Regions from separate parts of the Streptomyces sp. NPDC000941 genome, predicted to be linked through region 2. Evidence: predicted binding sites of a transcription regulator. Region 2 holds the regulator's gene; the other holds the start of a gene.
What was found. Region 2 encodes HspR, which represses chaperone genes until heat shock. Its sites were predicted from a motif close to TTGAGNNNNNNNNNCTCAA; they were not measured.
Positions count from the first base shown of each region.

Region 1: the regulator HspR is predicted to act here: its motif matches at 7,252-7,270, upstream of clpB (ATP-dependent chaperone ClpB).

Region 1 is NZ_JBSFMM010000242.1:1,689-15,618, forward strand. It holds partial or broken gene ACWDSL_RS44975 (polyamine aminopropyltransferase) at 1-19, opposite strand, end outside; gene ACWDSL_RS44980 (DUF2617 family protein) at 120-638, opposite strand; gene ACWDSL_RS44985 (pyridoxal phosphate-dependent aminotransferase) at 1,354-2,544, shown strand; gene ACWDSL_RS44990 (hypothetical protein) at 2,683-3,879, shown strand; gene ACWDSL_RS44995 (YbjN domain-containing protein) at 3,979-4,509, opposite strand; gene clpB (ATP-dependent chaperone ClpB) at 4,584-7,175, opposite strand; gene ACWDSL_RS45005 (pyridoxamine 5'-phosphate oxidase family protein) at 7,337-7,741, shown strand; gene ACWDSL_RS45010 (cupin domain-containing protein) at 7,797-8,165, opposite strand; gene proP (glycine betaine/L-proline transporter ProP) at 8,240-9,775, opposite strand; gene ACWDSL_RS45020 (YciI family protein) at 10,043-10,399, shown strand; gene ACWDSL_RS45025 (RNA polymerase sigma factor) at 10,447-11,700, shown strand; gene ACWDSL_RS45030 (TetR family transcriptional regulator) at 11,767-12,387, opposite strand; gene ACWDSL_RS45035 (SDR family oxidoreductase) at 12,493-13,287, shown strand; gene ACWDSL_RS45040 (hypothetical protein) at 13,505-13,930, opposite strand, start outside.
Region 2 is NZ_JBSFMM010000117.1:17,247-32,643, reverse strand. It holds gene ACWDSL_RS31515 (AfsR/SARP family transcriptional regulator) at 1-478, opposite strand, end outside; gene ACWDSL_RS31510 (heat shock protein transcriptional repressor HspR) at 562-1,014, opposite strand; gene dnaJ (molecular chaperone DnaJ) at 1,058-2,242, opposite strand; gene grpE (nucleotide exchange factor GrpE) at 2,291-2,938, opposite strand; gene dnaK (molecular chaperone DnaK) at 2,935-4,821, opposite strand; gene ACWDSL_RS31490 ((Fe-S)-binding protein) at 5,181-7,445, shown strand; gene ACWDSL_RS31485 (SpoIIE family protein phosphatase) at 7,546-10,686, opposite strand; gene ACWDSL_RS31480 (FG-GAP repeat protein) at 11,366-12,904, shown strand; gene ACWDSL_RS31475 (Yip1 family protein) at 13,077-14,042, shown strand; gene ACWDSL_RS31470 (phosphoribosyltransferase) at 14,113-14,610, opposite strand; gene dcd (dCTP deaminase) at 14,615-15,190, opposite strand; gene ACWDSL_RS31460 (hypothetical protein) at 15,305-15,397, opposite strand, start outside.

The sequences.
Region 1 (13,930 bases), on a different contig from region 2:
GCACCGGCGAATCGATCACGAAGGGCACGCTACGTTACATATCACCCATGCCCCGTCACCCACACGGATGCATTGCCCGCCGCTCATCCGTGCCTAGCCCCACTCCCCGGAAGGGGGCTTCACAGCACCGCCGCTACCCGCGCCCCCACACATGTACGCGTCGCCACCAGCCGCCCCTCCTGCGGATAGGCGTGCCAGGTCCGCCAGCTCAGCACCCCTTCGCGGCACTGCGCGACCATCGCCGTGAACGCGTGCGGACTGCCGGGGAAGGTGCCGGCCAGCCCGTGCGGATGGTCCGCCACCAGCGCGAGCAGTTCCTGCGCGCGCCCCGCGAACGAACCGCGCGACAGTTCCTCGACGCGCGCCGCGAATTCGTACTCGCGGCCGTCGACGACCGTGGAGACGCCCATCGGCAGCGGGGTGCTGTTCCCCGACATACAGGCCACGGTCTCCGAACAGGAGCCCTCCTCGCCCTCCATGAGGACTTGATGGGAGGCCCCGAGCAGCCTCAACTGTACGGAGAACTCGCGCAGTCGCAGATCGAGCACGGCCAGGGCCGGGAGCGGCTCCCGCCCCAGGGACCAGGCGAGGTCGTCGGCGCGGGTGTCGGTGTAGGCAGTCTTGAGGGTCGTGAGCATGGGTCGGCTCCGCAAACAGCGCAGGGGGAAGAGATGGGCCGGCCCGCCCCGCCGTGAGCCGGGCGCGTTCGGATGCGCCGACTCGGGCTCACGCGGGGTCCGTAGGGTCGGTGGTATACGGAATCATGAAATGAGCGCGCGCCACATCGTTTTTACCCATCTTCGCCAGGTTTCCACCCCTGCGGGCGCCTATCAGTTCATGTGTTCAATAGGCACTGGCGCTCAACAGCCGTGCGCCCGGCGTGCCTTGGCACGCCGGGCGCACGGGGCGGATGGAGAAGCCGACCCCCCGTGAGTCAGCTGCCCCCTCCGCAGCCACCACCTCCGCCGCCGCCGCAAGACGAGCCGCCCCCACACGACGACCCGCCGCCACCGCACGAGTGGTGATGTCCTCCGCTGTGTCCCCCGTGTCCCCCGTGACCCCCGTGACTGTGTCCCCCGAATCCGTCGGAGCCGGCCCACCAGCTGCCATGGGACTTGCCGCCGTACGCGGAGGTGCCCCAGGCCCTGGCCCGCCGGGTCCGCGCGGTGCCGAGCGCGGCCAGCGCCGCGACGGCGAACGCCACCACGATCAGCACGACCATGAAGGCCATCGGACCTCACGCTCCCTTCCGTTTCCCCCGTAGCGAGGTACCGGTCCGTACCTGTTGTGAACGATGCCCGGGCCCTGGGAGTGTCAAAGCGGAGTTGAGGAAGTCCAGAGGTTGGGCGGAGGATGACCCCCATGGGACGACCGCTGCTCAACCGCCGCCTGGCCGAATTCGGCACCACGATCTTCGCGGAGATGTCGGCGCTCGCCGTGGAGACCGGCTCGATCAACCTCGGCCAGGGCTTCCCCGACAGCGACGGCCCCGAAGAGGTGCGCGAAGCGGCGGTCCGCGCGCTGCGCGACGGCCGCGGCAACCAGTACCCGCCGGGTCCCGGCATCCCCGAGCTGCGCACCGCCGTCGCCGAGCATCAGCGGCGGTGGTACGGACTGTCGTACGACCCGGACCGCGAGGTGCTGATCACCGCGGGCGCGACCGAGGCCATCGCCGCCTCGCTGCTCGCGCTGCTTGAGCCGGGCGACGAGGTGATCGCCCTGGAGCCGTACTACGACTCGTACGCCGCGTGCATCGCGATGGCCGGCGGCACCCGCGTCCCGGTCACCCTCCGCCCGGACGCCACCGAGCACGGCGCCGCCTTCCGGCTCGACCTGGACGAGCTGCGCGCCGCGGTCACCGACCGCACCCGGCTCATCCTCCTCAACACCCCCCACAACCCCACCGGCACCGTCCTCACCCGCGAGGAGCTGGCCGCCGTCGCCGAGCTCGCCACCGAGCGGGATCTGCTGGTGGTGACGGACGAGGTCTACGAGCACCTGGTGTTCGGCGCCGAGCACACCCCGCTCGCCTCCTTCCCCGGTATGCGCGAGCGCACCGTCACCATCAGCTCGGCGGGCAAGACCTTCTCCTTCACCGGATGGAAGGTCGGCTGGGTGACCGGATCGGCGGAGCTGGTCGCGGCCGTACGCTCCGCCAAGCAGTTCCTCACCTACGTCTCCTCCGGCCCCTTCCAGTACGCGGTCGCCGAGGCGCTGCGCCTGCCCGACAGCTACTTCCACACCATCCGCGAGGACCTGCTGGCCAAGCGCGATCTGCTGGCCGGCGGCCTCGCCGACGCGGGCTTCACGGTCTTCCGCCCCTCCGGCACGTACTTCATCACCACCGATATCCGCCCCCTCGGCGAGACCGACGGCTTCGCCTTCTGCCGCGCCCTCCCCGAGCGCTGCGGCGTCGTCGCGATCCCCAACGCCGTCTTCTACGACCACCAGGACCAGGGCTCCCCCTTCGTCCGCTTCGCGTTCTGCAAGCGCGAGAGCGTCCTCGAAGAGGCGGCGACCCGCCTCAAGAGCCTCGCGGGCTGAGCCGGCCCCGGCCCCCCGTACGGGTCACCCCGGTCGCGGGCGGGCGCGGCGTCGCACATGGTCGTGGTGTGCCGGGCCCCGCCGCATTCCCGGGGCTCGGCACGCGACAGCCGCGTGTACCCCCTCCGGAGGTGCCCCGTGTCCGCCGACACCAGCGCGCCCATACGGGCCCCGGAGCCCCCGGCGCCACCCCCGGTTCCGCTCAGTGCCACAACCCGCCTGTGCGCCTCGCTGCGCCGGGCCGCGCCCGCGCTCGGGCTGTACGCCGCCGGCCGGCTGATCGGGCTGGTGTGCGTGGCGGTCTGGGCCGGGTGGGCCGGCAAGCATCCGCGTACGCTGCTCGGCTACTCCTGGGACAGCGTCTGGTACATGGGCATCGTCCGGCACGGCTACAACAGCACCCTCCCGCCGGACCCCGCCAAGCACGGCGTCACCTTCAGCGACATGGCCTTCTTTCCGCTGTTCCCGACGCTCATGCGGACCCTCACCACCCTCCTGCCCATCACCGCGGTGACCGCCGGGCTCGTGGTCGCCTGGGTTTCGGCGGGGGTGGCGGCCTGGGGGATCCACGCCGTCGGGGAGCGGCTGCACGGGCGGCGCGTGGGCACGGCGCTGGTGGTGCTGTGGGGGCTGCTGCCGCACGCGATCGTGCAGTCCATGGCGTACACCGAACCGCTGCTGACCGCGCTGGCCGCCTGGTCGCTGTACGCGGTCCTGACCCGGCGCTGGCTGTGGGCGGGGACGCTGGCCCTGCTGGCCGGGGCCTCCAGGCCCAACGGCATCGCCGTCGTGGCGGCGGTCTGCTGCTCAGCCGCCGCCGAAGTGTTGGGACGCCAAGCGTCGTGGCGGGTGTGGGCGGGCGCCGCGCTCTCGCCGCTGGGGTGGCTCGGCTATCTGGCCTGGGTGGGCTACCGGCGCGGCAGCTGGCACGGCTACTTCGCCGTCCAGAACGAATGGGGGTCCCGGTTCGACTTCGGCGTGAACGCCCTCCGGTTCGTCCGGAACCTGCTGATCAGCAAGGCGGCGTTCGCGTACTTCGTGGCGCTGGTGATCCTGGCCGTCGCACTGCTGCTGTTCGCACTGCTCACGGCCGACCGGCCGCCGCTCTCGCTGCTGATCTACACGCTGGTGCTGGTCGCCATCACCCTCGGAGGCAGCGGCTACTTCGCCTCCAAGCCGCGCTTCCTGCTGCCCGCCTTCCCGCTCCTGCTCCCGGTGGCCGTGGCGATGGCGAGAGCCCGGCCGCGCACCGCCATGCTGATTGGCGGCGCGCTGGCCGGGCTCTCCTTCGTCTATGGGACGTATCTGCTGACCGTGGCCCGCATCCCGATGTAGGCAGGCCTCATCAAGGCCGCAGCCGTCATCAAGGCCCGGGGCGGTTCAGGCCGCCAGGCCTCGTCGCCGTCAGGGCCTCGTCGTCAGGCCCCGTCGTCCTCAGGCCTCGTCGTCGTCCGGCTTGTCGTCGCCGTCGGACTCGATATCGGCCTCCAGGCCCAGCTGCTCGACCAGCCACTTGTCGAATTCGATCGAGGCCCGCACCCAGCTGACCGTGCTGGACACAAAGTGCTCCAGGCTGACGCCGGTGCCGATCAGCATCTGCGCCTCGCCGATCAGCCGGACCGTGCCGTCGTCGTTGGTGTGGCTGTAGACCTTCGGCCACAGCGTGCGACGGTTCCAGTCGTCGATCGCTTCGAGCAGTCGCGGCTTCTCTTCGATCTCATGCGACCGGTCGTAGAAGGTCCGGACCGAGAAGACCTGCTGCTCCTCCTCACCACGGAACATGAAGTAGGTGCGGAACTGCTCCCACGGCGCGGCGAGGTCCCCTTCCTCGTCGACGACGTACTTCAGCTCCATCTGCTCCAGCAGCTGCTTGACCAGGTCCTGGTCGGGCAGCACGGGGCCCGTCGGACCCTGCGGCTCGGGCTGGCCCCCGAAATTCGGAATCGAGGACGGGTCGATGCTCACCGTGGATTTCCCTTCGTCTGGATACCGCCATCCTCCCTCACACCCGCCCCCGACGTGCAAGTGCGGGCGGACTGTTACTGTGCCGGGCCCACCAGCAGATCGTCGCCGATCCGGTCCACCCGGACCGTGTCGCCGTCCCTGACCTCGCCCGCCAGGATCTCCTTGGCGAGCCGGTCGCCGATCGCCGTCTGGATCAGCCGGCGCAGCGGCCGCGCCCCGTACGCCGGGTCGTTGCCCTCCTCCGCGAGCCAGGCCAGCGCGGCCGGGGTGACGTCCAGCTTCAGCTGCCGCTCGGCCAGGCGCTCGGCGAGCCGGTCGATCTGCAGCTCGGCGATGCGGGCCAGCTCGGGGCCGCTGAGCGCGGTGAAGACCACCAGGTCGTCCAGCCGGTTCAGGAACTCCGGCTTGAAGGAGGTCCGCACGGTCTCCAGCACACTCTGCTTCTTCTCCTCGTCGCCGAGCAGCGGGTCCACCAGGTACTGGCTGCCGAGGTTGGAGGTGAGGACCAGGATGGTGTTCCGGAAGTCCACGGTCCGGCCCTGGCCGTCCGTGAGCCGCCCGTCGTCCAGGACCTGCAGCAGCACGTCGAAGACCTCGGGGTGGGCCTTCTCGACCTCGTCGAGCAGCACCACGCTGTACGGGCGGCGGCGCACCGCCTCGGTCAGCTGGCCGCCCTCCTCGTAGCCGACGTAGCCGGGGGGCGCGCCGACCAGCCGGGCGACGCTGTGCTTCTCGCCGTACTCGCTCATATCGATGCGGACCATGGCCCGCTCGTCGTCGAAGAGGAAGTCGGCGAGGGCCTTGGCCAGCTCGGTCTTGCCGACGCCGGTCGGGCCGAGGAAGAGGAACGATCCGGTCGGCCGGTCCGGGTCGGCGATTCCGGCCCGGGTGCGGCGTACGGCGTCGGAGACGGCCCGTACGGCCTCGAGCTGGCCGATCAGCCGCCTGCCGAGCTCGTCCTCCATGCGCAGCAGCTTCTGAGTCTCGCCCTCCAGCAGCCGCCCGGCGGGGATGCCGGTCCAGGACGCGACCACATCGGCCACGGCGTCGGGGCCGACCTCCTCCTTGACCATCGTGCCGCGGCCCTCCTGGACCTCGGCCTCGGCCTCGGAGGCCTCCTCCAGCACGCGCTCCAGCGCGGGGATCTCCCCGTACAGCAGCTTGGACGCGGTGTCGAAGTCCCCGTCGCGCTGGGCGCGCTCGGCCTGCCCGCGCAGCTCGTCCAGCTTCTCCTTCAGCTCGCCGACCCGGTTGAGGCCCTGCTTCTCCTTCTCCCAGCGCGCGGTCAGCCCGCGCAGCTCCTCCTCCTTGTCGGCGAGGTCGCGGCGCAGCTTCTCCAGCCGCTGCCTGCTGGCCTCGTCGGTCTCCCGGGCGAGCGCCATCTCCTCCATCTTCATCCGGTCGACCGAGCGCTGGAGCTCGTCGATCTCGACGGGCGAGGAGTCGATCTCCATACGCAGCCGGGAGGCCGCCTCGTCGACCAGGTCGATGGCCTTGTCGGGGAGGAAGCGGGAGGTGATGTAGCGGTCGGACAGGGTCGCGGCGGCGACCAGCGCGCCGTCCGCGATCTGCACCTTGTGGTGCGCCTCGTAGCGGCCCTTGAGTCCGCGCAGGATGGCGACGGTGTCCTCGACGGTCGGCTCGGCGACCAGCACCTGCTGGAAGCGGCGCTCCAGCGCGGCGTCCTTCTCGATCCGCTCGCGGTACTCGTCGAGCGTGGTGGCGCCCACCATGCGCAGCTCACCGCGGGCGAGCATCGGCTTGAGCATGTTGCCCGCGTCCATCGCCGAGTCGCCGCCGGCGCCCGCGCCGACCACGGTGTGCAGCTCGTCGATGAAGGTGATGATCTGGCCGTCGCTCGACTTGATCTCGGCCAGGACGGTCTTCAGCCGCTCCTCGAACTCACCGCGGTACTTGGCGCCCGCGACCATCGCGCCCAGGTCCAGCGCCACCAGCCGCTTGTTCCGCAGGCTCTCGGGCACATCACCCTTGACGATCCGCTGCGCCAGGCCCTCGACGACGGCCGTCTTGCCGACGCCGGGCTCGCCGATCAGCACCGGGTTGTTCTTGGTGCGCCGCGACAGCACCTGTACGACGCGGCGGATCTCCTGGTCCCGGCCGATGACCGGGTCGAGCTTGCCGTCGCGCGCGGCGGCGGTGAAGTCGGTGCCGAACTTCTCCAGGGCCTTGTACGTGCCCTCCGGGTCCGCGTTGGTCACCCGCTGTCCGCCCCTCGCCTTCTCGAACGCGGCGAGCAGCTTCTTGGCGCCCGCCCCCTGCTCCGCCAGCAGCTCACCGGCCCGGCCGCCCTTGGCGGCGACACCGATCAGCAGATGCTCGGTGGAGACGTAGTCGTCGCCCAGGTCCTTGGCCCGCTCGGCGGCGTCCGCGAGCACCGCAAGCAGCTCGCGGTTCGGCTGCGGCGGGGCGACGGTCGACCCGCGCACGCTCGCCAGCCCGGCCAGCAGCCGCTCGGTGCCGTCCCGTACGACGGCCACATCGGCGTCCACGGCGGCCAGCAGATCCATCAGGTTTTCGTTGTCCTGGCCCTGCAGCAGGGCCAGGAGCAGATGCGCGGACGTCAGGTCCGCATGCCCCGCGGAGACGGCTCGGTCATTGGCGGCGCTCACCGCCGCCCGGCTCTTGTTGGTCAGCTCGGCGTCCACGTCCCCGTGTTCCTCCTCATCGCGCTGGTGGCACTCAATTCGTACTCAATCCCTGCCGTGCCCGACATCCGTAAAGTTGAGTCTATTCCACTCAAGTGCTCGAGCGTGAGGGGTCGGGAGCGGCGGCCACCGTGAACAGCACAGCCGATAGATTGACCACCATGGCCCTCGACCCCCGCGACCCCGGCCCCGACTACCTCGCCTTCTGGCGCGAGCGCCATGTGTGCACCCTGACCACACCACGCCCCGACGGCACGCCGCATGTGGTCCCCGTCGGTGTCACATACGACCCGGCGGCCGGAATCGCTCGCGTCATCGCCAACAAGCACAGCCGGAAGGTCGCCCATATCCAGGCGGCCGGCCCCTCCGGCGCGGCCGTCGCCGTCTGCCAGTTGGCCGGGAGGCGGTGGGCGACGCTCGAGGGCCGGGCGGTGATCCGTACCGAGGCCGAGCTCATCGACGACGCGGTGCGGCGCTACGCCGAGCGCTACGAGCGCACCCCCTCCCCCAACCCGGACCGGGTGCTGATCGAGATCACGCTCACCAGGGCGCTGGGCCGGGCGTGAACACGAGGGGCGCCACCGGGCCCCGCCCGGCGCCGCCCCTGTCCCCCATCGCCACTCAGCTCGGACCTTTCGCCTTCGCGTAGTCGGTGGCCATCTCACCGGCGACGTCGTACAACACGGCCGGTTCGTCACCGACCACCCAGGCTTCATGCCCCGGCGGGACGACATAGACATCGCCGGGTCCGATCTCGGACTCCGCCCCGTCGTCCATCCGGACGCGCATCCGCCCCTGGGTCATGATCCCGCGGTGCGGCACCTCGCAGCTTTCCGTCCCGACTATGGGCTGGACCGACTCCCTCCAGCGCCAGCCGGGCTCGAAGGTGCCGACGGCGAAATCCAGGCCGGTCAGATGCAGAGCCTCGATGTGGCCCCGGGGAAAGTCGCGCCGCTCGTCGGGCTTATCGATCGTCTTGACTTCCAACATGGCGTTACCTCCTGTGCCGTACTTCCATCGTGCGCCTCCAAACCCCGCACCCGCACGCGTCGGACGAACCGAACTCACCGCCCCTCGTCCCCGTCCCGGTGGTGCCGCTGCGCCGCCCACGGGTGGCGCAGCCTGATCCACACATCCCGCGCCCGCCGCCCGGCCCGGGCCCGGCTCACGGCCACCAGCCTCCGCGCCTCCTCGACGGTCTCCACCATGGGCCCCGAACCACGCAGCGGCTTGCCCGCGGTCTCGTGCAGGAAGTGCGCGGAGACCAGCCCGATCAGGCCCGCGGCCATCAGGTAGTACGCCGGCACCAGGTTGTCGCCGGTCGTCGCCACCAGCCAGGAGGCGACCAGCGGGGTGGTGCCGCCGAACAGCGACACCGAGATATTGAACGAGATCGACAGCGCGCCGTAGCGCAGCCGGGTCGGAAACAGCGCGGGCAGCGTGGCCGCGCTGGTCCCCGCGAAGATCACCAGCAGCAGCCCGAGGATCACACAGCCCACCGCGGGCATCAGAATCCCGCCCGCCTGGATCAGCAGCACCGCCGGGATCGCGAGCGCGATCATCGCCACACTGCCGGCCATGAACATCGGCCGCCGCCCCCAGCGGTCGGAGGAGCGGCCCACCACGGTGATCGTCAACGCGACGAGGATCATGGTGGCGAGCACCAGCACCTGGGCCGTGGTGGCGTCCTGGCCGAGCGTGGAGGTCATATACGTCGGCAGGTAGGACGTCACCATGTAGTTGGTGACGTTGTAGAGCAGCACAAGACCCATACAGATCAGCACGGCCTGCCAGTGCCGGGTGAAGATCTCCTTCAGCCTGCCCTTACCGGACTGGCGCGCCTCCTCCACCGGGTCCACGTCCCCGCGCCCGGCGCCGACCGCCTCCGCCGCCCGCTCGGCCTCCCGCCGGAACGCCGGGGTCTCCTCCAGCCGCAGCCGCATATACAGCCCGATCAGCCCGAGCGGCCCCGCGATCAGAAACGGCACCCGCCAGCCCCAGTCCACCATCCCCCGCTCGCCGAGCACGGCGGTCAGCGCCGTGACCACCCCGGACCCCAGCGAGTAACCGACGAACGTCCCGAAGTCCAGCCAGCTGCCCAGGAAGCCGCGGCGCCGGTCCGGGGCGAACTCCGCGATGTACGTGGTCGCCCCCGCGTACTCGCCCCCGGTCGAAAACCCCTGCACCACCCGGCACGCCAGCAACAGCACTGGGGCCGCGAAGCCGATGGCCGCGTAGCTGGGCAGCAGCCCCACCGCGAAGGTGCCGATCGCCATCATGATCATGGTGGTCGAGAGCACCCGCCGCCGCCCGATACGGTCCCCCAGCGGCCCGAAGACCAGCCCGCCCAGCGGGCGCACCAGGAACGCGACCGCGAAGGTGGCGAAGGTCGACACCACCTGGGTCGCCGGTGAGCTCGACGGGAAGAAGACCTTGCCGAGGGTGACCGCGACATACGCGTAGACGCCGAAGTCGAACCACTCCATCATGTTGCCCACCGCCGTCGCGGCGACCGCCCGGCGCAGCCGCGGCCGGTCGACGACCGTGACGTCCGAGATGGTCAGCGGCTCCTTGCGGCGGCGCAGCAGCGTCCGCAGCATCCGATCGGTGCGCTCGCTCCCGCCGCCGCGCACCGCCTGGCGGGTGCGGCGTAGGGGATGACGGGGTGGTGGGCGACCGGTACTCATCCTCTTCCCTGCCGACGTCCTTACCATCGTGCGCCCGAGCGCCCACGGCCGCACGGTGCGGAAATACCCCGAAGATTTTTTGCCGGGGCTGTCGATCCGGCCGTGCCCCGTTCGACGCAAGGGTGAAAGCAGGGAACAAAGAACCGCAGAACCAAGGAACGAAAGAACCAAGGAGTCACCATGCCGCGCTTCATGACGCTGATCCGCATCGACGAGCAGAACGCCCCCGCCGAGGGCCCCAGCCCCGAGCTCATGGAGCGTATGGGCGCGCTGCTGGAGGAGATCACCAAGGCCGGGGTGATGCTGGAGACCGCCGGGCTCACCCCCACCTCCGAAGGCACCCGGGTCACCTGGTCCGGCGGCAAGCTCAGCTACACCGACGGGCCCTTCACCGAGAGCAAGGAGGTCATCGGCGGCTACTCGATCGTCCAGGCCAAGGACAAGGCCGAGGCGCTGGAGTGGACCAAGCGGTTCCTCCAGACCCACGAGGACTACTGGACCATCACCGCCGAGGTCCGCGAGATCGCCGAGGGCTGACCGGTCGCGCTTGCCTCGTTGTGGTGCGGCTGCTCTGATGGGTGGACGTGACGGGAGCAAGCCCTGCAGCAGACCAGGCGATCGAGACGGTCTTCAGAATCGAGTCCGCGCGGATCATCGCCGGTGTCACCCGCATCGTGCGCGATGTGGGCATCGCCGAAGAGCTCGCGCAGGACGCTCTGGTCGCCGCGCTGGAGCAGTGGCCGGAGTCGGGCGTCCCGGACAAGCCGGGCGCCTGGCTCATGGCCACCGCCAAGCACCGCGCGATCGATCTCGTACGCCGCAAGGAGACGTACGCGCGCAAGCTGGCCGAGGTCGGCCGGTCCCTCACGGAGACGCCCCCGTCCGAGCCCGGATTCGCGGACCGTACCCCGGACGACATCGACGACGACCTGCTGCGGCTCATCTTCACCGCCTGCCACCCCGTGCTGTCGACCGAGGCCCGGGCCGCGCTCACCCTGCGGCTGCTCGGCGGGCTGACCACCCAGGAGATCGCCCGCGCCTTCCTGGCCCCCGAGCCGACCGTCGCCCAGCGGATCGTCCGCGCCAAACGCGCGCTGGCCAAGGCCGACGTCCCCTTCGAGGTTCCGTACGGCGCCGACCGCGCCGCCCGCCTCGCCTCCGTCCTCGAAGTCATCTACCTCATCTTCAACGAGGGCTACTCCGCCACCGCGGGCGACGACCTGGTCCGCCCCGCCCTGTGCGAGGACGCCCTCCGCCTGGCCCGCGTCCTGGCCGGCCTGATGCCCAAGGAACCCGAGGTCCACGGCCTCGCCGCGCTCCTGGAGTTCCAGGCCTCCCGTATCCCGGCCCGCACCAGCCCCGACGGCGAACCCGTACTCCTCGCCGACCAGAACCGCGCCAAATGGAACCGCCTCCTCATCCGCCGCGGCGTCGAAGCCCTCCACCGCGCCGGCCACGGCCCGTACTCGCTCCAGGCCGCCATCGCCGCCTGCCACACCCAGGCCGTCCGCTACGAGGACACCGACTGGGCCACCATCGCCACCCTCTACGGCCGGCTGATGGCCCTGACCCCCTCCCCCGTGATCGAACTCAACCGAGCCGTCGCCATCTCCATGTCCCAGGGCCCCGCGCCCGCCCTTGAAATCGTCGACTCCCTCACCGACGCCCCGGCCCTGAAGGACTACCACCTGCTGCCGAGCGTCCGCGGCGACCTCCTGGAACGCCTGGGCCGCGCCGCGGAGGCCCGCGCCGAATTCGAGCGGGCGGCCACCCAGACCCACAACGCCCGCGAACGCGACCTCCTGCTGGAACGGGCCGCCCGCTGCGCGCCTGCCTGACGCCGCTGACGCACCGCCCCGCCGTGGTCGTTGTTCACCGCAGGGGGCGGGTTCGGCCGAGTCCCGTTACCCCGAGACCCCGCCGTGGAGGCGTCCGGCGGTGGCGGCGAGTGTGCGAGCAGCTTCGATCACCGTCTCGCGGCGGCGGGCAAGGGCGGCCTGGTCGGTTTCCTCGTCCAGGATCGTGCGGCACATCTTGGGCACCGCGAAGTTCCAGGCGATCAGTCCCATGAGGGTGAACAACAGGTCCTGCGCGGCGCGCACGCGTGCGGCCTCGGGAAGGTGGTGGGCCCCGCCTACGTCCACGAGCCGGCGGGCCTTCTCGCGGAAACCGTCACGGCGCTTGCGCTCGCTCTCATCGGGTTCGTCGCACGCCTCCAGCGCCTCCCACAGCAGCAGCCTGATCAGCTCCGGGTGTTCCCGGTACCAGTCGAAGAGCTGCCCGGCCGTTTCGCCCACCGCATCGGGATCGATGGCGACGCAGAGGCGGACCTCCTCGAGTTTCGCCCGCAGGATGGCGGCGAACAGCTTCTCCTTGCTCCCGTAATACAGATAGATGGCCTGCTTGTTGGCCCTGGCGACCGTCGCGATCCGGTCGACCCGAGCTCCCGCCAGGCCGTGCTCAGCGAACTCGGCGGCAGCGGCGTCGAAGATCCGCCGTCTGGTGTCCTCCGCGTCATAGGCCATGAACGAATTAAACCATCCGGTTGACACCTCTCCGCCCAGGCAGCAGTATCAGCCTCAGCAATAAAACAACTAGATGGTTTATTCTCCCTACCGGAAGGCCCTCCCTTGAACACGCCGACCCCCATCCCCGTTCGCTCACCGCTGCCGAGCGCCCTCTCCGGTACCACCGCCGTCCTCATCGGCGGAAGCTCGGGCATCGGGCTGGCGGCCGGCGTCCTGCTGCGTTCGGTCGGCGCCCGCGTCGTGCTGGTCGGCCGCGACCCCGACCGGCTGAAGGCCGCCGTCGCCCGGGTGCGCAGCGCGGGCCCGGCCGAGGACCCCGACGACGCCGTGCTGGGCGTTCCCGGCGACGGCGGAGACGAGCAGGTCCTCGCCGGGGCCTTCGACAGGGCGGGCCACGTCGACCATGTGCTCCTCACCGCGGGCGGCCTCAGCGGCGCCGGCCCCCTGACCGGGCTGTCGGCGGATGACATCCGCACGACCTTCGACTCCCGCCTCTGGCCCGCCTTCGCAGCCGCCCGCGCGGCAGCGACCCGGCTTCCCGCGGGAGGCTCGCTCACCTTCAGCTCGGGGATCCTCGTCGTCCGCCCCGCTCCCGGAATGGCCGCCCCGCTGTCGGTCGGCGGCGCCGTGGAAACCCTCACCAAGGCCCTCGCCGTGGAACTCGCCCCCGCACGGCTCCGCGTGAACACCGTCCGTTTCGGCCGGATCGACACCCCGCTCCTGCGCTCGCTGCCGGGGCTGGACTCCGACGACGCGATCGCCACCGCCGGATCGACCGCTCCCCTCGGCCGCTTCGGCACCGCCGAAGAAGCCGCCGCCTCTGCCCTCTTCCTCATGGCCAACAACTACGTCACCGGCCAGGTCATCACCGTCGACGGCGGCGAAACCCTCACCTGACCCTGCCCCCTGCGGACAGCCCGGTTCGCGGTGGATACGAGACGGCGACACGCCGTGCCGTCGGCGTGTCACCATCCCATACTCACCGCAAGCGGTCGGTACGGATCCACCCTCACTCCCGAACAACGCAAGCACCTCAGCTCGGGCGGCATCTGGGGCACCGAGTTGGTTCGTAACACCGCTCGTCTCGCCCGAGTGACCTCAGGCGTCCGGCCCGCTACGAAACGGTCTGGACGCCCGGAAACCGTGCCAAGGCGCCCTGGATCTCGCGGATCATCACTCCAGGGCGCCGGTACACGTCGTTCGCCGTGAACCTCAGGATGCGGCGCACCTCCGTGCACGACATCAGGTCGTTGAAGCGAACCGTGTCCCGCTGATGCTGAGCTCGGCTGCCGTGCCACCGGTAGCCCTCGATCTCCACCACCAGCCCCTGCGCCCGGAAGAAGAAATCCGGATACGCCCGCCTGCCCGTTGGGGTGGTGAGCAGTACCTGCGACTCGGGGTACAGCCCGGCGTCGCGCATCCTCAGCCGGGCGATCGTCTCCGCCGGGGATCCCGCCTTGGGGTCCACCAGGGCCAGCCACTCCCGTGCGGCTTTCCTGCCGCGCATGGTGGACCCCCGCTGCACGGCGTCAGCGATTTC
Region 2 (15,397 bases):
TCGTCCCGAGCCGAAGCTCCTCCAGCCGTACGGCGGGGGCCCGGGCCGTCTCGCTCTCGGCGACCGCGACCTCGGCCAACGCGGGCCCCCGCCACAGCTTCAGCGCCTCGCGCAGCAGCGCGACCGACCGCCCGGGGTCGCCCTCGCGCAGCGCGGCCCGGCCCTCCCGGGCCAGCCGCTCGAACCAGCAGGCGTCCACGTCATCGGGCGCCACCACGATCCGATATCCCGCTCCGGCCCGCTCGATCGCGGCCGCCGGGCCCAGCGCCGTACGCAGCCTGGACACCTGGGACTGCAGCGCATGCGCCGACAGCCCGCCGCCCGGGTCGAGTTCCTCGGCCAGCCGGTCTGACGACACGACCTCACCGGGACGGACCAGCAGCAGCGCCAGCAGCGCCCGGCGGGCCGGCCCGCCCAGCGGCGCCTCGGTCCCGTCGTCGTGCCACGCCCGGGTCTCGCCGAGGATTCCGAACCGCATGCCGGTGATTATGCACACGCCAAAGCGGCCCGGTGACCGACTGGTCGGTCACCGGGCCGCTCGATGGAGTGAAGCGCCAGGCGCTACTCCGACCGCTTGGGCTTGGGCCGCCACACCACCAGCGCGCTGGTCTGCCGGACCTGGTCGTAGGGGACCAGGTCGCGGCGGTAGGAGGCGTGGACCGCGGCCTCGCGCTGCTGCATCGCCGCGGCCGCGCCCTCGACCGCGGACTGGAGTTCGGCGACGCGCTCCTGGAGGGCGGCGACCTGGTTCTCCAGTTCGATGATGCGCTTGATACCGGCGAGGTTGATGCCCTCGTCCTGGGAGAGCTGCTGCACCTGGCGGAGCAGCTGGATGTCGCGGGCCGAGTAGCGGCGGCCGCGGCCGGCCGTACGGTCGGGGGAGACCAGACCCAGACGGTCGTACTGGCGCAGGGTCTGCGGGTGCAGCCCGGAGAGCTGGGCGGCGACCGAGATGACGTACACCGGCGACTCGTCGGTCAGCTCGTACGGGTTGCGGCTCCTCGCCCCGCCCATGCCACTTCTGCCTCCGGGCCCTCGGCCAGACGTCTCCATCGGGTCACGCTCCCTTCGCGGACTGGAACAGCTCCGCCCGCGGGTCCTCCCCCGCGGTCGCCTCTCGGTACGACTCCAGCGCCTCGCGCGCCTCGTCGCTGAGGTCCTTGGGGACGGTGACCTCGACGGTGACCAGGAGGTCGCCGCGGGTGCCGTCCTTGCGCACCGCGCCCTTGCCGCGGGCGCGCATCGTGCGGCCGTTGGGCGTGCCGGCCGGCAGTTTGAGGGTGACCGGGGGGCCGCCGAGCGTGGGGACCTTGATCTCGCCGCCGAGCGCCGCCTCCGGGAGGGTGACGGGCACGGTGACGGTGAGGTTGTCGCCCTTGCGGCCGAAGACCGGGTGGGGGTCCACATGGACCACCACGTACAGGTCGCCGGCCGGGCCGCCGGTCTCGCCCGGGGCGCCCTTGCCGCGCAGCCGGATCCGCTGGCCGTCGCTGACGCCCGCGGGTATCCGCACCTGCATGGTGCGGGCGCTGCGGGCGCGCCCGCTGCCCTTGCAGGTCTCGCAGGGGTTCTGCGCGATCAGGCCGCGGCCGCGGCAGTCCACGCACGGGTCGGTGAGCGAGAAGCCGCCCCCGCCGCCGCGGCTGACCTGGCCGGTGCCGACGCAGGTCGGGCACACGCGGGGGGTGCCGTTCGCGTCGCCGGTGCCCGAGCACGCCTTGCACGGGGCCTGGCTGGACATCCGCAGCGGGACCGTGGCCCCCTCCACCGCCTCGGTGAAGCTCAGCGTCACCTCGGACTCGATGTCCTGGCCGCGGCGCGGCTGGGCACGGGTGCCGGTGCCACGGTTGAAGAGTCCGCCGAAGACGTCCCCGAGGCCGCCGCCGAAACCGCCGGCCGCTCCGCCGCCGCCCGGCTGGGCGCCACCGCCGCCGAAGAGGTCGCCGAGGTCGAAGTTGAAGCTGCCGGGGCCGCCCGCGCCCGGCCCCGGGCGGAATCCGCCGTTGCCGAACAGGGCGCGGGCCTCGTCGTACTCCTTGCGCCGCTTGGGGTCGCCGAGGACGTCGTTCGCCTCGGAGATCTCCTTGAAGCGCTCCTCGGCCTTGGCGTCGCCCTTGTTGGCGTCCGGGTGGAACTCGCGGGCGAGCTTCCGGTACGCCTTCTTGATCTCCGCCTCGGTGGCGTCCTTGGGGACGCCGAGGACCTTGTAGTAGTCCTTCTCGACGAAGTCCTTGGTGCTCATCCTCGACGTCCCTCCTCTCCTGCCACCGCTGTCACGTCAGCTGTCACGTCAGCCCTCGTCCGGGCCACCGCTCTCCTCGTCCGGCGTCTCGTCCCCCTTGGGCTGGGCGCCCGGCTGGGGTTCGGCGACCGCGACCCGCGCCGGGCGGATCGTACGCTCGCCGATTCGATACCCCGGCTGCAGAATCTGCACGCACGTGGTTTCGGTGACGTCCGGTGCGTACGAGTGCATCAGCGCCTCGTGCACCAGCGGGTCGAAGGGCTCGCCCTCCGTGCCGAACTGCTGCAGCCCCATCTTTTGCGCGACCGTCTCCAGCGATTCGGCGACGGACTTGAAGCCGCCGACGAGCTCGTCGTGGTCACGGGCGCGGCCGATGTCGTCGAGCACGGGAAGCAGCTCGGTCAGGAGGTTCGCCACGGCGATCTCCTTGACCGTGACCCGGTCCCGCTCGACCCGGCGTCGATAGTTCTGGTACTCCGCCTGGAGCCGCTGGAGGTCTGCCGTCCGCTCGCCGAGCGCCGTACGGACCTGGTCCAGCTGGGCCTGGATGGCCACCTGCTCGAGGTCCCCTGCCGGGGCTGCCGGGCCCGCCTTGTCGGCGGACCCGGCGGCACCCTTGGCCGCATCGTCAGGGGTCTGTGCGGCCTCGGAGGGGACGTCGGGCTGCTCCTCGAAGCCCGGGGTCTCCTCCGTCACGCGGCACCACCCTGGCCCTGGCCCTGGCCCTTGTTGTCGGCCTTCTCGTCGTCCACGATCTCGGCGTCCACGACGTCGTCGTCGGCCTTGGCCTGGCCGCCGGCCGCGCCCGCTCCACCTGCCGCGCCCGCCGCGCCCGCGCCGTCCGGCTGGGCGTTGGCGTACAGCGCCTGGCCCAGCTTCTGGCTGACGGCCGCGACCTTCTCGGTGGCGGTGCGGATCTCGGCGGTGTCGTCGCCCTTGAGCTTTTCCTTCAGCTCGCCGAGCGCGGTCTCGACCTCGGTCTTGACGTCGCCGGGGACCTTGTCCTCGTTGTCCTTGAGGAACTTCTCGGTCTGGTAGACCAGCTGCTCGGCCTGGTTGCGGGTCTCGGCGGCCTCGCGGCGCTTGTGGTCCTCCTCCGCGTACTGGTCGGCCTCGCGCATCATGCGGTCGATGTCGTCCTTCGGCAGCGCGGAGCCGCCGGTGACGGTCATCTTCTGCTCCTTGCCGGTGCCGAGGTCCTTGGCGCCGACGTGCATGATCCCGTTGGCGTCGATGTCGAAGGTGACCTCGATCTGCGGCACGCCGCGCGGGGCCGGCGGCAGGCCGGTCAGCTCGAACATGCCGAGCTTCTTGTTGTACGCCGCGATCTCGCGCTCGCCCTGGTAGACCTGGATCTGCACGGACGGCTGGTTGTCCTCGGCCGTGGTGAAGATCTCCGAGCGCTTGGTCGGAATGGTCGTGTTGCGCTCGATCAGCTTGGTCATGATGCCGCCCTTGGTCTCGATACCGAGGGACAGCGGGGTGACGTCCAGCAGCAGGACGTCCTTGACCTCACCCTTGAGGACACCGGCCTGGAGCGAGGCGCCGATGGCGACGACCTCGTCCGGGTTGACGCCCTTGTTGGCCTCCTTGCCGCCGGTCAGCTCCTTGACGAGCTCGGCGACGGCGGGCATCCGGGTCGAGCCGCCGACCAGGACCACGTGGTCGATCTCGGAGAGGGCGATGCCCGCGTCCTTGATCACGTTGTGGAAGGGGACCTTGCAGCGATCGAGCAGGTCGCTGGTCAGCTGCTGGAACTGGGCGCGGGTGAGCTTCTCGTCCAGGTGCAGCGGGCCCTCGGCGGACGCCGTGATGTAGGGCAGGTTGATGGTGGTCTCGGTCGAGCTGGAGAGCTCGATCTTCGCCTTCTCAGCGGCCTCACGGAGGCGCTGCAGGGCCATCTTGTCCTTGCCCAGGTCGACGCCGTGGCCGTTGTTGAACTGCTTGACCAGGTAGTCGACGACGCGCTGGTCCCAGTCGTCACCACCGAGGTGGTTGTCACCGTTGGTGGCCTTGACCTCGACCACGCCGTCGCCGATCTCCAGCAGCGAGACGTCGAAGGTGCCGCCGCCGAGGTCGAAGACCAGAATGGTCTGGTCGTCCTTCTCGAGCCCGTAGGCGAGGGCGGCGGCGGTAGGCTCGTTGACGATACGCAGGACGTTGAGGCCCGCGATCTCACCGGCTTCCTTGGTGGCCTGGCGCTCGGCGTCGTTGAAGTACGCCGGGACGGTGATGACCGCGTCCGCGACCTTCTCGCCCAGGTAGGCCTCGGCGTCCCGCTTGAGCTTCTGCAGAATGAAGGCGCTCATCTGCTGCGGGTTGAAGTTCTTGCCGTCGAGGTTGATGTGCCAGTCGGTGCCCATGTGGCGCTTGACCGACCGGATGGTCCGGTCCACGTTGGTCACGGCCTGGCGCTTGGCGACCTCACCGACCAGGACCTCGCCGTTCTTGGCGAAGGCGACGACGGACGGCGTGGTCCTGGCGCCCTCGGCGTTGGTGATGACGGTGGGCTCACCGCCTTCGAGCACACTGACGACGGAGTTCGTCGTACCCAGGTCGATGCCGACCGCACGAGCCATTTCGCAATCCTCCAGCTACACAGCATTGAGTGGAACAGGCTCAAGAGTGCATGATCAACTTCTGCGTGTCAACAGACCTGAGTCGAGTGGGCTCAACTTTTATATGGCCCTTATGGACAGGACACGGACAAGAGGAAGGGAGGACCGGGGACATGGCCCCCCATGCGAACCCCACGCGACTCCCGCATGGCCCCCGCACGACCCCCGCACGACCCCCGTAGACGCGGCCACGCGGCGGCCAAGCGACGCAGATCACCGGCCGGTCGGCTACATAGGCCAGCGCTTCCCCGGGTAATCTCGGTCAAGACCAGATAAGTTACTGCTTAGTAATTCCGCTCTCGCAGGTTCGAGGAGCCCCCATGCAACTCGCCGCGATCATCGTGTCGCTGGTCCTCACCGCGGTCGGCGTTGCCCTGCTCGGCCGCGCCATCGCGCAGTTCGTGCGCTTCTTCAAACTCGGCGCGCCGGTGCCGGCGGGCGCCCGGACCGACAACCCCTATCAGCGCAGCGTGACGCTGGTGAAGGAGTTCCTGGCGCACACCCGGATGAACAAGTGGGGCATCGTCGGCATCGCCCACTGGTTCGTCGCGATCGGCTTCCTGACCCTGCCGCCGACCATCATCAACGCCTACGGCCAGCTCTTCCAGGCGGACTGGACGCTGCCGATCCTCGGCGGCTTCCTCCCGTACGAGCTGTACGTCGAGTTCATCGGCACGATGACCACGCTCGGCATCGCGACCCTGATCGTGATCCGGCTGCTCAACCTGCCCAGCCGGGCCGGCCGCAAGTCGCGGTTCGCCGGTTCCACGGCCTGGCAGGCGTACTTCGTCGAGTACGTCATCCTCATCATCGGCCTGGCGATCATGGCGCTGCGCGGCACGGAAGGCGCGCTGCACCACGTCGACTCGTACGAGCCGGAGTACTTCGCCTCGTATCCGCTGGTGCTGCTCTTCAAGAGCCTCAGCATCGGCACCGTGCAGAACCTGACCTACCTGTTCGCGATGATCAAGCTCGGGACGACGATGGTCTGGATGATCACGGTCTCCGTGAACATCGACATGAGCGTCGCCTGGCACCGCTTCCTCGCCTTCCCCAACATCTGGTTCAAGCGCGAGTCGAGCGGGGACGTGGCGCTTGGCGCGCTGCAGCCGATGACCTCGGCCGGCAAGCCGATCGACTTCGAGGACCCGGGCGAGGACGACCAGTTCGGCGTCTCGCAGATCGAGCACTACTCCTGGAAGGGCCTGCTCGACTTCTCCACCTGCACCGAGTGCGGCCGCTGCCAGTCGCAGTGCCCCGCCTGGAACACCGGCAAGCCGCTCTCGCCCAAGCTGCTGATCATGTCGCTGCGCGACCACTCGCACGCCAAGGCGCCGTATCTGCTCGCGGGCGGCGGGAAGGACGCCGAGGGGGAGGAGAAGGCGTCCGAGGAGCAGCTTGCCTCCGTACCCGCCGCGGCGCTGGCCGAGGCCGAGCGGCCGATGATCGGCACGCTGGAAGAGAATGGCGTCATCGACCCCGATGTGCTGTGGTCCTGCACCACCTGCGGCGCTTGTGTCGAGCAGTGCCCCGTCGACATCGAGCACGTCGACCACATCGTGGACATGCGCCGCTACCAGGTGATGATCGAGTCCTCGTTCCCGTCGGAGGCGGGCACGATGCTCAAGAACCTGGAGAAGAAGGGCAACCCCTGGGGGCTCGCGAAGAAGCAGCGGCTGGCATGGACCAAGGAAGTCGAGTTCGAGGTCCCGGTCGTCGGCAAGGACGTCGAGGACCTGTCCGAGGTCGACTACCTCTACTGGGTCGGCTGCGCGGGCGCGCTTGAAGACCGCGCGAAGAAAACCACCAAGGCCTTCGCGGAACTGCTGCACATCGCGGGCGTCAAGTTCGCGATCATGGGCGGCGACGAGGCGTGCACCGGTGACTCCGCCCGCCGCCTGGGCAACGAATTCCTCTTCCAGCAGCTCGGCCAGCAGAACGTCGAGATGCTGAACATGGCCTTCGGCGAGGATGCTGATGAGGGTGTGGTCGTCGAGAAGTCCAAGAAGAAGATCGTCGCGACCTGCCCGCACTGCTTCAACACGATCGCGAACGAATACCCGCAGCTCGGCGGCCACTACGAGGTCATCCACCACACCCAGCTGCTGCAGCACCTCATCGACGAGGGCAAGCTGATCCCGGTCACCCCGGTCGAAGGGCTCATCACCTACCACGACCCCTGCTACCTGGGCCGGCACAACAAGGTCTACACCCCGCCGCGCGAGATCATCGCCAAGGTGCCCGGGCTGCGCAACGAGGAGATGCACCGCCACAAGGAGCGCGGCTTCTGCTGTGGCGCGGGTGGCGCCCGGATGTGGATGGAAGAGCGCATCGGCAAGCGCATCAACGACGAGCGCGTGGACGAGGCGCTGTCCCTCAACCCGGACATCGTCTCCACCGCCTGCCCGTTCTGCCTCGTCATGCTGACCGACTCCGTCAACGGCAAAAAGAACGATGGCAAGGCGAAGGAGTCGCTGCAGGTCGTGGACGTCGCGCAGCTGCTGCTCGACTCCGTCAGGACGCCCGGGGAGCCGGAGGACGACGGCGAGACGGCGGAGGAACCGGAGCCGGAGCCGGTGAAGTAGCGGACATCTCCAGACGCGCCGACGGGCTTGATCCGACTGACCGGATCAAGCCCGTCGGGCATTGGGGCCGTTGCGTCTTTACGGCGTGGGGTCAGGCACCCTACCCCCGCCGCTTACCGCGCTCCGGCAGTGTCTGCTCCGTCCAGATGACCTTGCCCTCCGCCGTGTATCTCGTCCCCCACCGGTCGGCGAAGCGCGAGACGAGGAACAGCCCGCGCCCGCCCTCGTCCTCCGTCGCCGCGTACCGCAGATGCGGCGAGGTGCTGCTGGTGTCGGACACCTCGCAGATCAGGCTGCGGTCGCACAGCAGCCGCACCCGGATCGGCCCGGTCGCGTACCGGATCGCGTTGGTGATCAGCTCGCTGAGGATGAGCTCGGTGGTGAACGCGACGTCGCCCAGATCCCACTCGGCCAGCCGCGCCGCCACGGCGGCGCGCACCGCGGAGACCAGGGCCGGTTCGGACGGCACCTCCCAGTCCGCGATCCGCTCCGGCTCCAGCACCCGCGTACACGCGACGATCAGCGCGATGTCGTCGCCGGGGGTGTCGGGCAGCATCTCGGCGAGCACCGCCGTACAGGTCTCCTCCGGCGTCCGCCCGGCGTGGGAGAGGGAGGCGCGCAGCAGCTCCAGGCCCTCCTCGATGTCCCGGTCGCGCTTCTCGACCAGGCCGTCGGTGTAGAGCACGAGATGGCTGCCCTCGGGCAGCTGCAGCTCCACCGTCTCGAAGGGCAGGGTGCCCAGGCCCAGCGGCGGCCCGGCGGGCACCTCGGGGAACTCCACGGAGCCGTCGGGGGCGACCACCGCGGGCGGCGGATGTCCGGCCCGGGCCATCGTGCAGCGCCGGGAGACCGGGTCGTAGATCGCGTACAGACAGGTGGCGCCGATGATCACACCGCCGCCTTCCAGGCTCTCCGAGGTCTCGTCCTGGTCGATCCGGGCGATCAGATCGTCCAGGTGGGAAAGGATCTCGTCGGGCGGCAGATCGAGGGTGGAGAAGTTGTGCACGGCGGTACGCAGCCGCCCCATCGTGGCCGCGGCATGCAGCCCGTGCCCGACCACATCGCCCACCACCAGCGCCACCCGCGCCCCCGGCAGCGGAATCACATCGAACCAGTCGCCGCCCACCCCCGACTCCGCCGGCAGATAGCGATACGCCACATCCAGCGCGCTCTGCTCGGGCAGCACCTGCGGCAGCAGGCTGCGCTGCAGCGTCACGGCCATCGTGTGCTCGCGCGTATAGCGCCGCGCGTTGTCGATGGACACCGCGGCCCGGGCGACCAGTTCCTCCGCGAGGGAGACGTCGTCCTCCTCGAAGGGCTCGGGCTTCTCCGAGCGCATGAACGTGGCGATGCCCAGGATCACGCCCCGGGCCCGCAGCGGGACCGCGATCATGGAGTGGATGCCGCAGTCGACGATCGCCCGCGCCCGCTCCGGATCGTGCTCATGCCACCCGGCGAAGTCGGGAAGCACGGCCTCCACCGTCGTCTCACCGCTGGCGTACCCCTTGGCCTGGGGCGTGGCGGGCCCGTAACGGATCATCCCGCCCAGCGGATAGAGCGGTACGTCCTCGCGGATGCCGCTGAGGGCGGTGCGGCGCAGCGAGGTGCGCGCCGTGGAGCCGCTGCCCGTCGCCGCGCCGTTCGGCTCCTCGCCGCGCAGCACCGGGTCCACCAGGTCCACCGCCACATAGTCGGCGAACCGTTCCACCGCGTACTCGGTCAGCTCCTGGGCCGTACGCACCACATCCAGCGTGGTGCCGATCCGCAGACCCGCGTCGTACAGCAACTTCAGCCGCTTGCGGGCCAGATCGACCTTGCCGGACAGCGTACGCAGCTCGGTGGTGTCCCGGAGGGTCGCGACGCTGCCGGGCGGCCCGCCGTTGCGGTCGGTCGGCCGGTGGCTGACGGTCAGCAGCCGCTCGCCCGCCTTGTGCACCTCGTCGGTGGCGGCGCGGCCCGAGACCAGCAGCTCGGCCGTGCTCTCGTCGAAGCCGAGGTCGGCGACGGGGCGCCCCTCGGCGTCCGGCGGCAGGTCGAACAGCCGGCGCGCCTCGTCGTTGGCCAGCATCAGCCGCCGGTCGCCGTCGACGATCAGCACGCCCTCCCGTACGGCATGCAGCACCGCGTCATGGTGCTCGTACATCCGGGTCATCTCGCCCGGGTCCAGGCCGTGGGTCTGCCGGCGCAGCCGCCTGCTGACCAGCGCCGTACCGCCCATGGCCAGGGTGAGGGCGGCGGCGACACCGCCGAGGAGGATCGGCAGCTGCCGGTCGACCGCGCCGCTCACCTTCTTCACCGTGATCCCGGCGGCGACCAGCCCGACGACCTTGCCCCGGCTGTCGGTGACGGGCACCACGGCCCGTACGGAGGGGCCCAGCGTGCCCGTGGACGTCTCCGTGACGGTGCCGCCCTCCGCGGCCTCGCGGTAGCTCCCGCGGAAGTGGTGGCCGATCTCGCTCGCGGTGGGGTGGGTGTAGCGGATCCCGTCCGTCGTCAGGACGACGACGAAGTCGACGCCGGCCCTGTTGCGGGCGCGCTCGGCGCGCGGCTGCAGGATCGCGGTCGGGTCGGGGGAGCGCAGCGCCTCGACCATGCCCGGGGCGCTGGCGAAGGCCTCGGCGACGGCCAGCGAGCGGCGGCGGGCCTCCAGGTCGGTGTCGTGCCTGGACTGCAGCACGAGGGCCGCCGCGGCGGCGACGGCGAGCAGCAGCACGACCGCCACCTGCAGGAAGAACACCTGGCTCGCGACCGTACGGGTGAGGCGGGGCACGGCGCGCAGCACGGACCGGGCGGGGCGGGTCGGGCGGGCTGGGCGGGTCGGCCGGGTGGAGGGGGCGGGGGCGGGGGCAGGCCGGGTGACGCGGCCGGCGGGCTCGCGGCTCTCCGGGGCACGGCTTTCCGGGGCACGGCGGTGTGGGGCACGGCGGTGTGGGGCACGGGCTCCCGAAGCGCGGGCTCCCGGTTCATTTTCCGCGTCTCGGCGGTCGGGCTCCGGGGGCGGCTCGGGGCCGCCGTCGGGCGACGGTAACGGCTGCGGAATCGCTTCGCCATGGTGCTCACCGACCCCGGCCTCGACCCCAGCCCCGGCCTCAGCTTCCGCGCACGGCCCGACCCCGTCCCCTGCTTCGGCCCCAGCCCCGTCCTCAGCCTCCGCGCGCGGGCGTGCGCGGCGCCCGCGCTGCCGACGGTCGGTCAGCGCGCGGGCCAGCGGCACCCGGGACAGGCCGAAGGATCCGGCCATGTCACCGTCACCGCTTCTGTCGCTCTCGTCCTCCGGCGGGCGAGCGGCATCCGCCGCGGCCGGCCGACCACTTGTATCCGACATCTGATTACGCTCCGCCCGCTCCCCTCCCCCACGTCCTTTTCACCCGCTCAAAAACCACCCGCATGCCGTGCAGTACGACCATGGCCGCCCCCGCCTCAACCGCTCCGAACATGACTCGATCCTGACCGCGAATTGGCCCTTCTCACAACAACGTTGCGGATCTCTACAGGATCATGCCCCAAACCTCCGCACAGGAATGTCCTGAACAGCCCTTCCGCACCAAAAGTCATCTCTACAGCCAACCAGATCTTCCGAAACTGAAACGCCCGGAAGATACCGACATACATCCCTTGTCCCGCCGATACAGAGGGCGCTTCGGCTCCGCTCCCCTCACCCCGGAACAACGACAACTGACTCGCGCTCCCTGCCAGTTCGCCTTCACAACACCCCCGCACCATGGACGCGCAACCCTTCGAACGCCCCACGAGTCACACCCGCCAGGAGTTCCCGGCTCCGCATAAGGCCGACCCCGGGAGGCCGTAACGTACGCGCTCCCCCGTGCGCCCCGTACGCCCCGCGCGCCCCCTCGGCGGCGCCGTCACGAGAAGCAACAGCCGCACACGTACCACCCGCCGCACCCCCTAGGAGCCCGCCCATGCACCCCCGCAGCCGAAGGACCCCGACCGCCCGCCGCCCCGGGGCGCTGGCCTGCGCCGCGGCGACTCTGGCGGCGCTGCTCACCGCATGCGGCAGCTCCGGCGGTTCCGGCGGTTCCGGCGACGACGGCCTCAAGGACCCCAAGGACTTCAGGGGCCAGAAGGGAGACGAGCGGACGGCGGCGCCCGGTGGCTCCCGCTCCGGCGCCCCGGTCACCACCCCCACCGCGACCGCGCCCATCCCCCGGGGCAAGGGCAGCAAGCTGCCCGACGACCTCAACGGCGACGGCTACCCCGAACTCGCGCTCACGCTCGTCGGGAGCAAGGAGGAGACCCAGCCCACCCGGCTCGCCTTCGTCCACGGCTCGTCCCGCGGCGCCAACCCCGCCACCCGCACCGTGCTCACCCTCGATGACCTCGGCCTGCCCGCCCGCGGCGCGGACGTGCCGCCCGTGGACACGACCAGAATCGCCACGGCAGACCTCGACGGCGACGGCTACGCCGACCTGGTCACCCCGGTCAACGAGCGGCTCGGCGAGGCCGCGGCCGACCGCCTCCACACCACCGTACGGACCGTCCCGTACATCACCTGGGGCAGCGCCGACAGCCCGCGGCGCGGCGCCGCCGCCACCCGCGCCCGGCTGGCCGGCCCGGACGACAGCGTGGACCTGCGACGGCCGACGGTGGGGGACTTCGACGGGGACGGCCACCACGACCTGGCGATGGTGCGCGCGGACCGCGAGTCCTTCCTCCTGCTCTACGGGCCGTTCGGCCGGGACGGCAGGGCCGCCAGGGCGGTGCCGTACCAGAGCCCGCTCGACAGCGGCGGCGACATCAGCGAGCTGTTCGCGGACACCATCGACGGCGACCGCGACCGGCCCACCGACCTGGTGGTGCACGCCATGAACGACGACGACCAGTCCGCCTCCGTACTCCTGACCGCGGGCCCGGACGGCCTCGCCCGCACCGGCCACCCGCTGCGCGAGGGCAACGCGATCGCCTTCGGCGACTTCGACGGGGACGGCCTGCGGGACGTGGCGGTCGGCGACAGCGGCACCCGTAACAACGAGCCGGGCTACGAGACGGAGGCGCCGGATGTGGACCACACGCTGACCGTCTACACGAAGAAGACCCCCAAGGACGCGCCCATCAACATCGCGAACATGGCGGGCGGCCTGGCAGCCGCTGACACCGACGGGAACGGCACCGACGAGCTGGCCGTGGCGCTCGATACGGGCGGCGTCGAGCTCATCACCGTCCAGCCGGACTCCCCGGGCGACATCGCGCGCCGCCACACCCTCACCCGTACCGCCCCCGCCCGCGTGGACGGCGAGAAGATAGGGAAGACCCGGCGCGCCGCCCGGCTCTACGGCGCCCGCGACTTCGACCAGGACGGCAAGGACGAGGTCGTCCTCGCCTGGGGCCGCGACGCGGTCTTCGCCCTGTACGGTGACCGGCCGGAGTGGTGGTGGATCACCGACGGCACGGCCGACAAGACCGCGTTCAACGCCGGCCCCTTCACCACGGACACCCGCTGACGGACACCCACTGACGGACACCGACCGACGGACACCGACCGACCGGCAGACCCCCGCCCGCCCCGGGGGAAAACCCCTCAGGGTCCCCCTAAGGGATGTCACAGGTCGGCCGCAATGCCGGACCTGTTCTGAGAGGTCCGGCACCCCAGTCGCTACGACCGGGTACGTTCGAATCGTGGCTGGATTCAGGATCGGACGCGGACGGGACTCCCGGTCCGCGCAACAAGGGCAGCAGCAACCACCGCAGCAGCAGCCGTACGGCCGGCAGCCGCCGCCGCACGGCGGGCAGCCGCCGCAGTGGCAGCAGCCCGCCTCACACGGAGAGCCGGAGTACTTCGGCGGCCAGGACCCGCACTACGGCCCGCAGCAGGGCCATGGCCCGGGCGGCGGCCATGGCCCGGGCCCGGGCTATGGCCAGGGCGGCGGCTCGTACAGCAACAACAATCCGGGCCATACGCAGCAGTTCAGCATCGGCGATGCGCCCGACGCCTACGACCCGTACGGCCAGGACCCCGGCTACGGCCCCGACCCCGGCTCGTACGACGACGGCTACGGCAACACCTACCGCGCCGGCGCCTCCACCGCCCCGCCGGCCGGCCCCCGGCTGCCCTGGAAGCAGCTGCTGAGCGGCATCGTGCTGCGCCCGTCGGCCACCTTCTGGCAGATGCGCGACTACGCGATGTGGGGCCCGGCCCTGATCGTGACGTTCGTCTACGGCCTGCTCGTGGTCTTCGGCTTCGACCGGGCCCGCGAGGACGTGCTGAACGCCTCGATGGGCAACAGCATCCCGTGGATCCTCGTCACCGGCGTCACCGTCGTGATCAGCGGCCTGATCCTGGGCGCGGTCACCCACACCCTGGCCCGCCAGCTGGGCGGCGACGGCTCGTACGCACCGACGATCGGCCTGTCGATGCTGATCATGTCCATCACGGACGCACCACGGCTGGTGTTCGCGCTGTTCCTGGGCGGTGACAGCCCGACGGTGCAGGTGCTGGGGTGGGCGACCTGGCTGGCGGCGGGCGCGCTGTTCACGTCGATGGTGAGCAAGTCGCACGACCTGCCGTGGCAGAAGGCGCTGGGGGCGTCGGCGATCCAGCTGATCGCGCTGCTGTCGCTGCTGAAGCTGGGCACCCTGTAAGAAACGCGCAGAGGGGCCCCGCAGGGCCCCTCACCCGACTCCCTTGGGGACTTTCCCTTGGAGCAGGGGATCAGGCGTCCAAAACCTGCCCATCCCGCCGTACGACGGGCGGGTCGACGCTCCAGGGGAAGTTGATCCAATCCTCGGTGCGCTTCCAGACGTACTCGCACTTCACCAGCGACTGCGACTTCTCGTAGATCACCGCACTGCGCACCTCGGCGACCGTGCCGACGCAGAAGTCGCGTACGAGCTTCAGCGTCTTGCCGGTGTCGGCGACATCGTCCGCGATCAGGATCTTCTTCTCGGAGAAGTCGATCGCGTTGGGCACGGGCGCGAGCATCACCGGCATATCGAGGGTCGTCCCGACGCCGGTATAGAACTCCACATTCACCAGATGGATGTTCTTGCAGTCCAGCGCATACGCCAGCCCACCCGCGACAAACACCCCGCCGCGCGCTATGGACAGCACGATGTCCGGCTCGTACCCGTCATCCGCGATCGTCTGCGCCAGCTCCCGCACCGCCGTGCCGAAGCGCTCGTACGTCAGATTCTCCCGCTGCTCACTCACCGGCTCACACCTTCGTCCGGTGGAAGTTCTGGTACGAACGCGACGGCGTCGGCCCGCGCTGCCCCTGGTAGCGGGAGCCGTAACGCTCCGACCCGTACGGATGCTCGGCCGGCGAGGTCAGCCGGAACATACACAGCTGCCCGATCTTCATCCCCGGCCACAGCTTGATCGGCAACGTGGCCACATTCGACAACTCCAGGGTCACATGCCCCGAGAACCCGGGGTCGATGAACCCGGCCGTGGAGTGCGTCAGCAACCCCAGCCGCCCGAGGCTCGACTTCCCCTCCAGCCGCGAGGCGATGTCGTCCGGCAGCGAGATCACCTCGTACGTCGAGGCGAGCACGAACTCCCCGGGGTGCAGGATGAACGCGTCATTTTCCTCAGGCTCCACCAGCCGCGTCAGATCCGGCTGCTCCACCGCCGGGTCGATATGCGGATAACGGTGGTTCTCGAACACCCGAAAGAAGCGGTCCAGCCGCACATCGATGCTCGACGGCTGCACCATCACGGGATCGAACGGATCGATCCGTACCCGCCCGGCGTCGATCTCGGTCCGGATGTCCTTGTCTGAGAGAAGCACGCAACGAGGATACGCAACCAAACCCATGACCTGGGCCCGGCCCATCCGGACCGGGCCCCCAACCGCAATGATCAGAACCCGACGGCCATCAGACCGCAGCGGCCCCTACCGCTTCTACCGCTTCCCACCGGCCACCGGCACCGCCTGCCGCAACCGCGCACAACGCGGACAGCGCAGCAGTCGACCGGGGCCGATCCGGTCGACGGT